Regions from separate parts of the Exiguobacterium sp. SH3S1 genome, predicted to be linked through region 2. Evidence: riboswitches for the same ligand, from Rfam matches in the RefSeq annotation. Region 2 holds a riboswitch; each other region holds the start of a gene.

Region 1 (2,269 bases), on a different contig from region 2:
TGCCCGATAGTCCGAAGAAGAGCGCCGTCTCCCCGGCGTCCGAGACGTTGGCCGAGCAATGCATCGACAAGACGTGCTGTTCAGGTAATAGGAAGTTCATGACCGAGAAAATCGATTTTTTAATTTCGCCGCCGTATTCTGTTCCCCCGATCAGAATGGTACGTTTGGCGAACGAGACGAGGATAAATGTTTCTGAGTTCGTCCCGTCAACTGTTGGGTCGGCCTTGTAGCTCGGTGCATAAATGACCGTGAACGGGTCAAACGCAGCTCTCGTCGGCCACTCTCGCAAGAACAACTGCTTCGCGAACAAGCTGTGCCACGCGTACTCGGTGATGGCGCGTACAGGTAGCGTGTAGTGCTCGTCAGCTCCAGCCGAAGCTTCGAGATAATACAGCTTCTGTTTCGTCTCGAGATGGGTGAGGACTTTGTCGAGAAGAGCGGTGAACTTTTCTTCTGCGATCGGCTGATTGATCGGCCCCCAGTCCACTAACGAGTTGCTGACTTCATCTTGGACGACGAATTTGTCTTTCGGTGACCGTCCTGTGAATTTCCCTGTACTGACCGATAAAGCCCCGTCTTTCGTCAGTACGCCTTCACCGTTACGAATGGCTTCTTCCACCAGTTCTGGAACCGTTAAGTTCCGTAATACATCGGCACCCTTAATTAATTCTTCGATTTTCAGGAGCGTAGTCGCCATCCTGAATCCCACCTTTCCCCTAAATAGATGTGGATGAAATCCGCATACTTCCGCGTTTAATTAGTATGACATTTTCATTATATGTGACACACTAATCGAAAACAAGCATTTCTTTACCCTTTAAAGTAAGCGCTTTCTTACAAAGACATTCTAACATATTCTGTATAAGCGGGGAGTGAAAAAACGGAAACCGTCAAAAAAATGTTTGATATTTCACAAACATAAATGATTTCCGTGATTACGAAGAAATTTACAAATTAAGCAGATACGCTTGACAGAACGGTATGGCATTTATATGATGGTGTTCGTAACGGATACTCTTATTCTGAGCGGTGGAGGGAACAAGGCCCTACGAAGCCCAGCAACCGTCCGATCCTGTAGTCTTTTTCGGAAAAGGTGCTATCCTGAAGCGAAGCGACAGCTTCGAACGATAAGAGGGTAAGGAAGAACGATTCAACCTTTCCCATTGAACGTGGCGAAAGGTTTTTTTCATTACCGTCCCAAAGCAACGCGTAAGGGGAACGAGTACCGTCCACACATCACCCTTATTAATAGGAGGTTTTTCGAAATGTCAAACTTGAACCGTCGACTTTTCACTTCGGAGTCCGTCACTGAAGGACATCCGGATAAAATTTGTGACCAAATCTCAGATGCGATTTTGGATGCAATTTTGGCTGAAGATCCAAACGCCCGCGTTGCGGCTGAGACGTCTGTCACGACAGGTCTCGTGCTCGTAGCTGGTGAAATCACGACATCGACTTACGTGGATATCCCGAAAGTTGTACGTGAAACTGTTCGTGAGATCGGCTACACGCGCGCCAAATATGGTTTTGACGCTGAGACTTGTGCTGTACTCACAGCAATCGACGAGCAGTCAGCAGACATCGCACTCGGTGTCGACCAAGCGCTCGAAGCTCGTGAAGGTCAAATGACTGACGAAGAAATCGATGCGATTGGTGCCGGTGACCAAGGCCTCATGTTCGGTTATGCAACGAACGAGACACCTGAACTCATGCCGCTCCCAATCTCACTCGCTCACAAATTGTCACGTCGCTTGGCAGAAGTCCGCAAAAACGGAACGCTCACTTACCTTCGTCCAGACGGTAAGACGCAAGTAACTGTTGAATACGACCAAGACAACAACCCGGTCCGTATCGATACGATCGTCATCTCGACGCAACACGCAGAAGACATCACGCTCGAGCAAATCCAAGCGGACCTTAAAGAACACGTGATCGCAGCAGTCATCCCGGCTGAACTCATCGATGCCGAGACAAAGTACTTCATCAACCCGACTGGCCGTTTTGTCATCGGTGGACCACAAGGTGATGCAGGTCTTACAGGACGTAAAATCATCGTCGACACATACGGTGGATATGCTCGCCACGGCGGTGGTGCGTTCTCAGGTAAAGATCCTACCAAAGTTGACCGTTCGGCAGCATACGCGGCCCGCTACGTGGCGAAAAACCTCGTTGCAGCTGGACTTGCTGACAAAGCGGAAGTTCAACTTGCATACGCGATCGGTGTCGCACACCCGGTTTCAATCGCGGTGGACACGTTCGGCACTGGTAA
Region 2 (2,269 bases):
ACCGTCGGCCATCGCCGTGACGTAAGACGTGACGGCCAAGCTTCCGTCAATCAGTCCGATGATGCCAGCGAGCGCGATGCCGCCGAGCAAAACGAGGATGACGTTCAGTCCGGTCAAGGCGAGGACGATGACGGCGAGATACGGAATCAATTTGTACCATTCGAACGCGGCCACTTCAATCGTCGATTCTCCACTTGAGAGAACGGCTAACAGGACGGTCGTGATGATTGCGGCCGGGAGCACGATCCAAAAGTTGGTCCGGAACTTGTCACGCATGTTCGTCCGCTGTGTCCGGACGGCGGCGATTGTCGTATCTGAGATGAATGACAAGTTGTCTCCGAACATGGCCCCGCCGACAACGGCCGCGGCCGCGATCGCGATATTGACCCCGCTCTCTTGATGGATGCCGAGCGCGATCGGGGCGAGCGCGGCAATCGTACCGGTCGATGTGCCCATCGCCATCGAGATGAAGGCAGCGATGACGAACAATCCGCTCAGTAAGAGTGACGGCGGCAGGAACGTCAACGCCGCATTGACCGTCGCGTCAATCGCACCGATTGCACCGGCGACGTTCGAGAACGCGCCAGCGAGCAGGAAGATGAATATCATGATCAAGATACCTGGATTACCGGCGCCTTGGGCGATACGTTCGACGGTCTGTGTGACGCTTCCTTTCGTCATCATCGCGGCGACAATTAAAGCGATCAACGCCGCGATCAGCACCGGGAACTTGTAAAAGTCACCATAATAAATACCTGCCCCGATAAAGAAGACGAGGAAGACGAGCAAGGGCAAGAGCGCCCATTTGTTAGCTGTTGGTTGTTCCAATCGATTCACCTCATTTCATAGAATAGAAAAAGAGAGCCTTCCGAAAAAGGCTCTCTGTAAGAGACACCCTTTTCATCTTTCGAGCAGAACGCTCGCTGGATTTGGCACGGGTTACCCGCTGCCGAGACATCTAAGGGCCAGTCCCTCCGTCTCTCTTGATAAAAAGTCGTCATGATGTAGTTGTTAGACACGTTTTCTAACGTACCTGTTTCAAATCGGGTTGTCAACAGAAATCCCCCTGCGCCAATGGACGCGGGGGGAAGTCATGTCGTCAAAAAATTATAATGGGCGACGCGGTTACGACCGGCGTACTTGCCGCCGACGTAAAGGGCCCGGTCAGCGTTACGAATCGTATCATCAAGCCGTTTGTCGCCGAACGCTTGAATCGTATCGACGCCGATCGAGGCGGTCACGGGAATATCGACCCCATCGACACGGAACGGCTTATCTTCAATCTTCTGTCGAATCCGTTCGGCGATATCGACGGCTTGGTCGACGTCGCAATGATTGAGCAGCAAGATGAACTCCTCGCCCCCGTAACGGGCCGCAAAGTCATCGGTCCGGAGCACTTGCCGAATTCGCCGTCCGAACTCTTGGAGCACGCTGTCTCCGACTTGGTGACCGTGCGTGTCATTGATTTTTTTAAAGAAGTCGATGTCGAGCATCGCGACTGAGATCGGGTACATCGAGCCGTCCGAGATTTGTTGAATCCCATACTCGTAGAACGCGCGCGCGTTGGCGAGCAGCGTCAAGCTATCGGTGCGGCTTTCCGTGTATAGGCGGTCGCGTTCGTGGCAACGGCTGATTGTTCGGTTGAACGACTTCAACAGTTTCATCATCTCGTTTTGAATGATGGGCGGATAGCCATAGACGTGTTCACCGATCATGACGATGCGTGTGCGGATCCCGTCAATCTCTTCTGACTGGACCGAGATGAAGCTGTGGTAATCGTCATGAAACGCTTCTGACAACGCTGCGTCCCATTCGAAGCGCATCTCATAATCGACAGACTTGGCGTGTGGATGGCGCGCTTCAATCAAGTCGAAGACGATCGGACGGTCGATCGGCTGTCGCGTCAACAAATCGAAATAGAGCGTTCGGTCGAACAGGACGAACTCGACAAACCCTTTATCATATTGGTTGAGGCGCTCACATTGACTCAAGAACACTTCAATCGCCTGGGCCTCGCTTTGAGACAGGGAGACGGCCTCTTTCGCTTCATCGTACTGTTCGATCAATGACTTGAACGCGTCTTGGCGCCCTTTTTGGATCATCAACCGCTTAATAAAGAACGTGAGGGCGGCCGCGATGCTACTGACGACGAGCAAGTTCGTCTCACGGAAGAACGACGCGGCAAGGATGAAGACGAAACTGACGATGTACGTGTAAAAAGCGATATTCAGAAAATCACGGACCGGGATATCGACGCGGAACCACCAGC
Region 3 (2,269 bases), on a different contig from region 2:
GCGTGCTCTTGCCGGCGCCGCTCCGACCGATGATGCCGAAGATCTCGCCCTTTTCAATCGTCAGCGAGACGTCGTCGAGCGCCGTGACGGTCCCTTTGTTTACCGTGAATGTTTTTGAGATCTGTTTGAGTGCGATCATAGTGCCTCCTTAAAACGCTGGGACGATCGAGCCGTTGAACGTCTCTTCGATGAACGTCCGGACCTCGTCCGAGTGGTAGTAAGATTTGAGTGTCTCGACGACTTCATCGTCCTTGTTGTCGGTACGGACGACGACGTAGTTCGGGTACGGGTTGTCGACCGTGTCTTCATGGAACAAGGCGTCCTCATTGATCGATAGGCCGGCACCCATCGCGAAGTTCGTGTTGATGGCCGCGAGCGCGACTTCCGGGAGCTGGGTCGGGAGCTGTGACGCCTCGAGCTCGATGAATTCGAGGTTGAGCGGGTTCTCGGCGATGTCACGTTTCGTCGCCTTGTCCGTCAATCCTTCTTTCAAGGTGATGAGTCCGGCCGTCTCATACAGGCGCAGCGCCCGAAGTTCGTTCGCCGGGTCGTTCGGGACGGCGACTTTATCGCCTTCCTTCAACTCCTTGATGTCCGTCAGCTTATCCGAATAGAGCCCCATCGGGAAAGCGACCGTCTTGAACACGTCGTCGATCTTATAGCCTTTGTCCGACTTCTGCAGCTCGAGGAACGACAGCGTCTGGTAACTGTTCACGTCAAGGCTGCCTTCGTCGAGCGCCGTGTTCGGCGTGTTGTAGTCGTTGAACACTTTGATGTCGAGCTCGAGGCCATCCTCGGCTGCGAGTTCTTTTACTTTCTCGGCGATCTGCTGGTGCGGTCCGCCTGTCACGCCGATCGTGAGGGATTCTGTGCTGAGCGCTTCGCTCGCGTCCGATTGGCCGCACGCCGACAAGGCGATGGCCGCGAGTAGAGATGTTCCTGCGAGTACTGTTTTCTGTTTGATGTTCATGAATGATTCCTCCTCCAAAATAAAAGCCCGCTACTCATAAAGAGTGGCGGGCACGACAAGTCAAAGACAGTCGGACACGCTCATCTCCCAGACGTTTCGTCTGTTGGAATTAGCACCATGATCGTTACGATCTGGTTGCCGGGTTTCATAGGGCCAGTCCCTCCACCACTCTTGATAAGCTATCGGTCTTATTTAATTGTTATCATCTTACTTTTAATCCTTTTATTTGTAAACAGAAAATACTGAATTTTCAAAAATTATTTTCAAATAGTCAATATCGAGCGGGACGGGTGAGCGTTGCAATTCAGTCTCGGCCCGGACCGCGTCGACCAGTTGCGGGATGTCGGCCGGAACGAGTCCGAGCGTCTCAAGTGACGTCGGCGCGCCGATCCTGGCGAGCCACGCCTCTAAATACGGGGCGTCAGACGAGCCACGCAACCGTTCTTGGACAAGGAGGCCGAAGCCGACCTTGTCGCCATGTAAGAACGGATGGGTCGACTCGAAGCGGCTGAGCGCGTTGTGGACGGCGTGGGCGACGGCGACGCGTGTCCCGGCGTCCCCGAAACCACCGACGGCACCGCCGACGGCAAGGATGTGATCGACCGCGAACCGGGTCTCTGGCCCATACGCGGTGAAACTGGACTCACTCAAGTCGAGTTCGACGAGCCGGCCGCATTGCTCGGCCAAGGCGAGACCGGTATTGACGCCGGCATCAGGCGAACTGTCGCCGCTCAAATAGCGGGCCTCGTAAAACTTGGCGACCGTGTCGATGACGCCGGCTCGGAAGTAGTCGTACGGCGAGTCCGTCACGACCCTCGCGTCGACGATGACCCGCTCGATGACGACGCGGAACACGTCGTAGCGGTCATAGGCGCCCTGCTCGTCATAGATGACGCTGAGCGGTGTGAAGGCGGCACAGTTCGAGGCGAGCGTCGGGATGACGATCAGCGGGACACCTTGCCGGTAAGCGACGAGTTTCGCCGTATCGACGAGCTTGCCCCCACCGACGGCAAGGAGGACATCCACATCCTTCAAACGGAGCCGTTCGACCTCCGCGTCCGTGCATTCGCCACGGAACAGCGATGTCGGATAGGCAGTGATCGCTGGCAGGACGCGCTTGACGACGTCAAAACCGTTCTGGCCGCGCAGCACGTGAGCACGACGGCCAGCGATCAATTCATCGAGCCGCTCGAGCGCGTCATCCGCATGGTCGTACTCGAGCACGGCTTGGCGGATCATGCCCGGACCTCTTCATACGTCGCGAACAGTTTCTCGATCCGCTCGACGGCCTCGTCGATC

What was found. A riboswitch is a leader RNA that binds a small molecule or an ion and turns the genes downstream of it on or off. The one in region 2 is predicted to bind S-adenosylmethionine.
Region 1: another riboswitch for S-adenosylmethionine. It lies ahead of metK (methionine adenosyltransferase); the one in region 2 lies ahead of EVJ26_RS08815 (Na+/H+ antiporter NhaC family protein).
Region 3: another riboswitch for S-adenosylmethionine. It lies ahead of EVJ26_RS13065 (MetQ/NlpA family ABC transporter substrate-binding protein); the one in region 2 lies ahead of EVJ26_RS08815 (Na+/H+ antiporter NhaC family protein).

Annotation. Positions count from the first base shown of each region.
Region 1 covers NZ_SJUW01000002.1:155,251-157,519, reverse strand. The annotation lists gene pckA (phosphoenolpyruvate carboxykinase (ATP)) at 1-697, opposite strand, end outside; SAM riboswitch class I at 1,015-1,134, shown strand; gene metK (methionine adenosyltransferase) at 1,266-2,269, shown strand, end outside.
Region 2 covers NZ_SJUW01000006.1:174,573-176,841, forward strand. The annotation lists gene EVJ26_RS08815 (Na+/H+ antiporter NhaC family protein) at 1-828, opposite strand, end outside; SAM riboswitch class I at 898-993, opposite strand; gene EVJ26_RS08820 (GGDEF domain-containing protein) at 1,092-2,269, opposite strand, start outside.
Region 3 covers NZ_SJUW01000015.1:36,873-39,141, forward strand. The annotation lists gene EVJ26_RS13060 (methionine ABC transporter ATP-binding protein) at 1-139, opposite strand, end outside; gene EVJ26_RS13065 (MetQ/NlpA family ABC transporter substrate-binding protein) at 149-970, opposite strand; SAM riboswitch class I at 1,048-1,151, opposite strand; gene EVJ26_RS13070 (iron-containing alcohol dehydrogenase) at 1,193-2,209, opposite strand; gene EVJ26_RS13075 (aminotransferase class I/II-fold pyridoxal phosphate-dependent enzyme) at 2,206-2,269, opposite strand, start outside.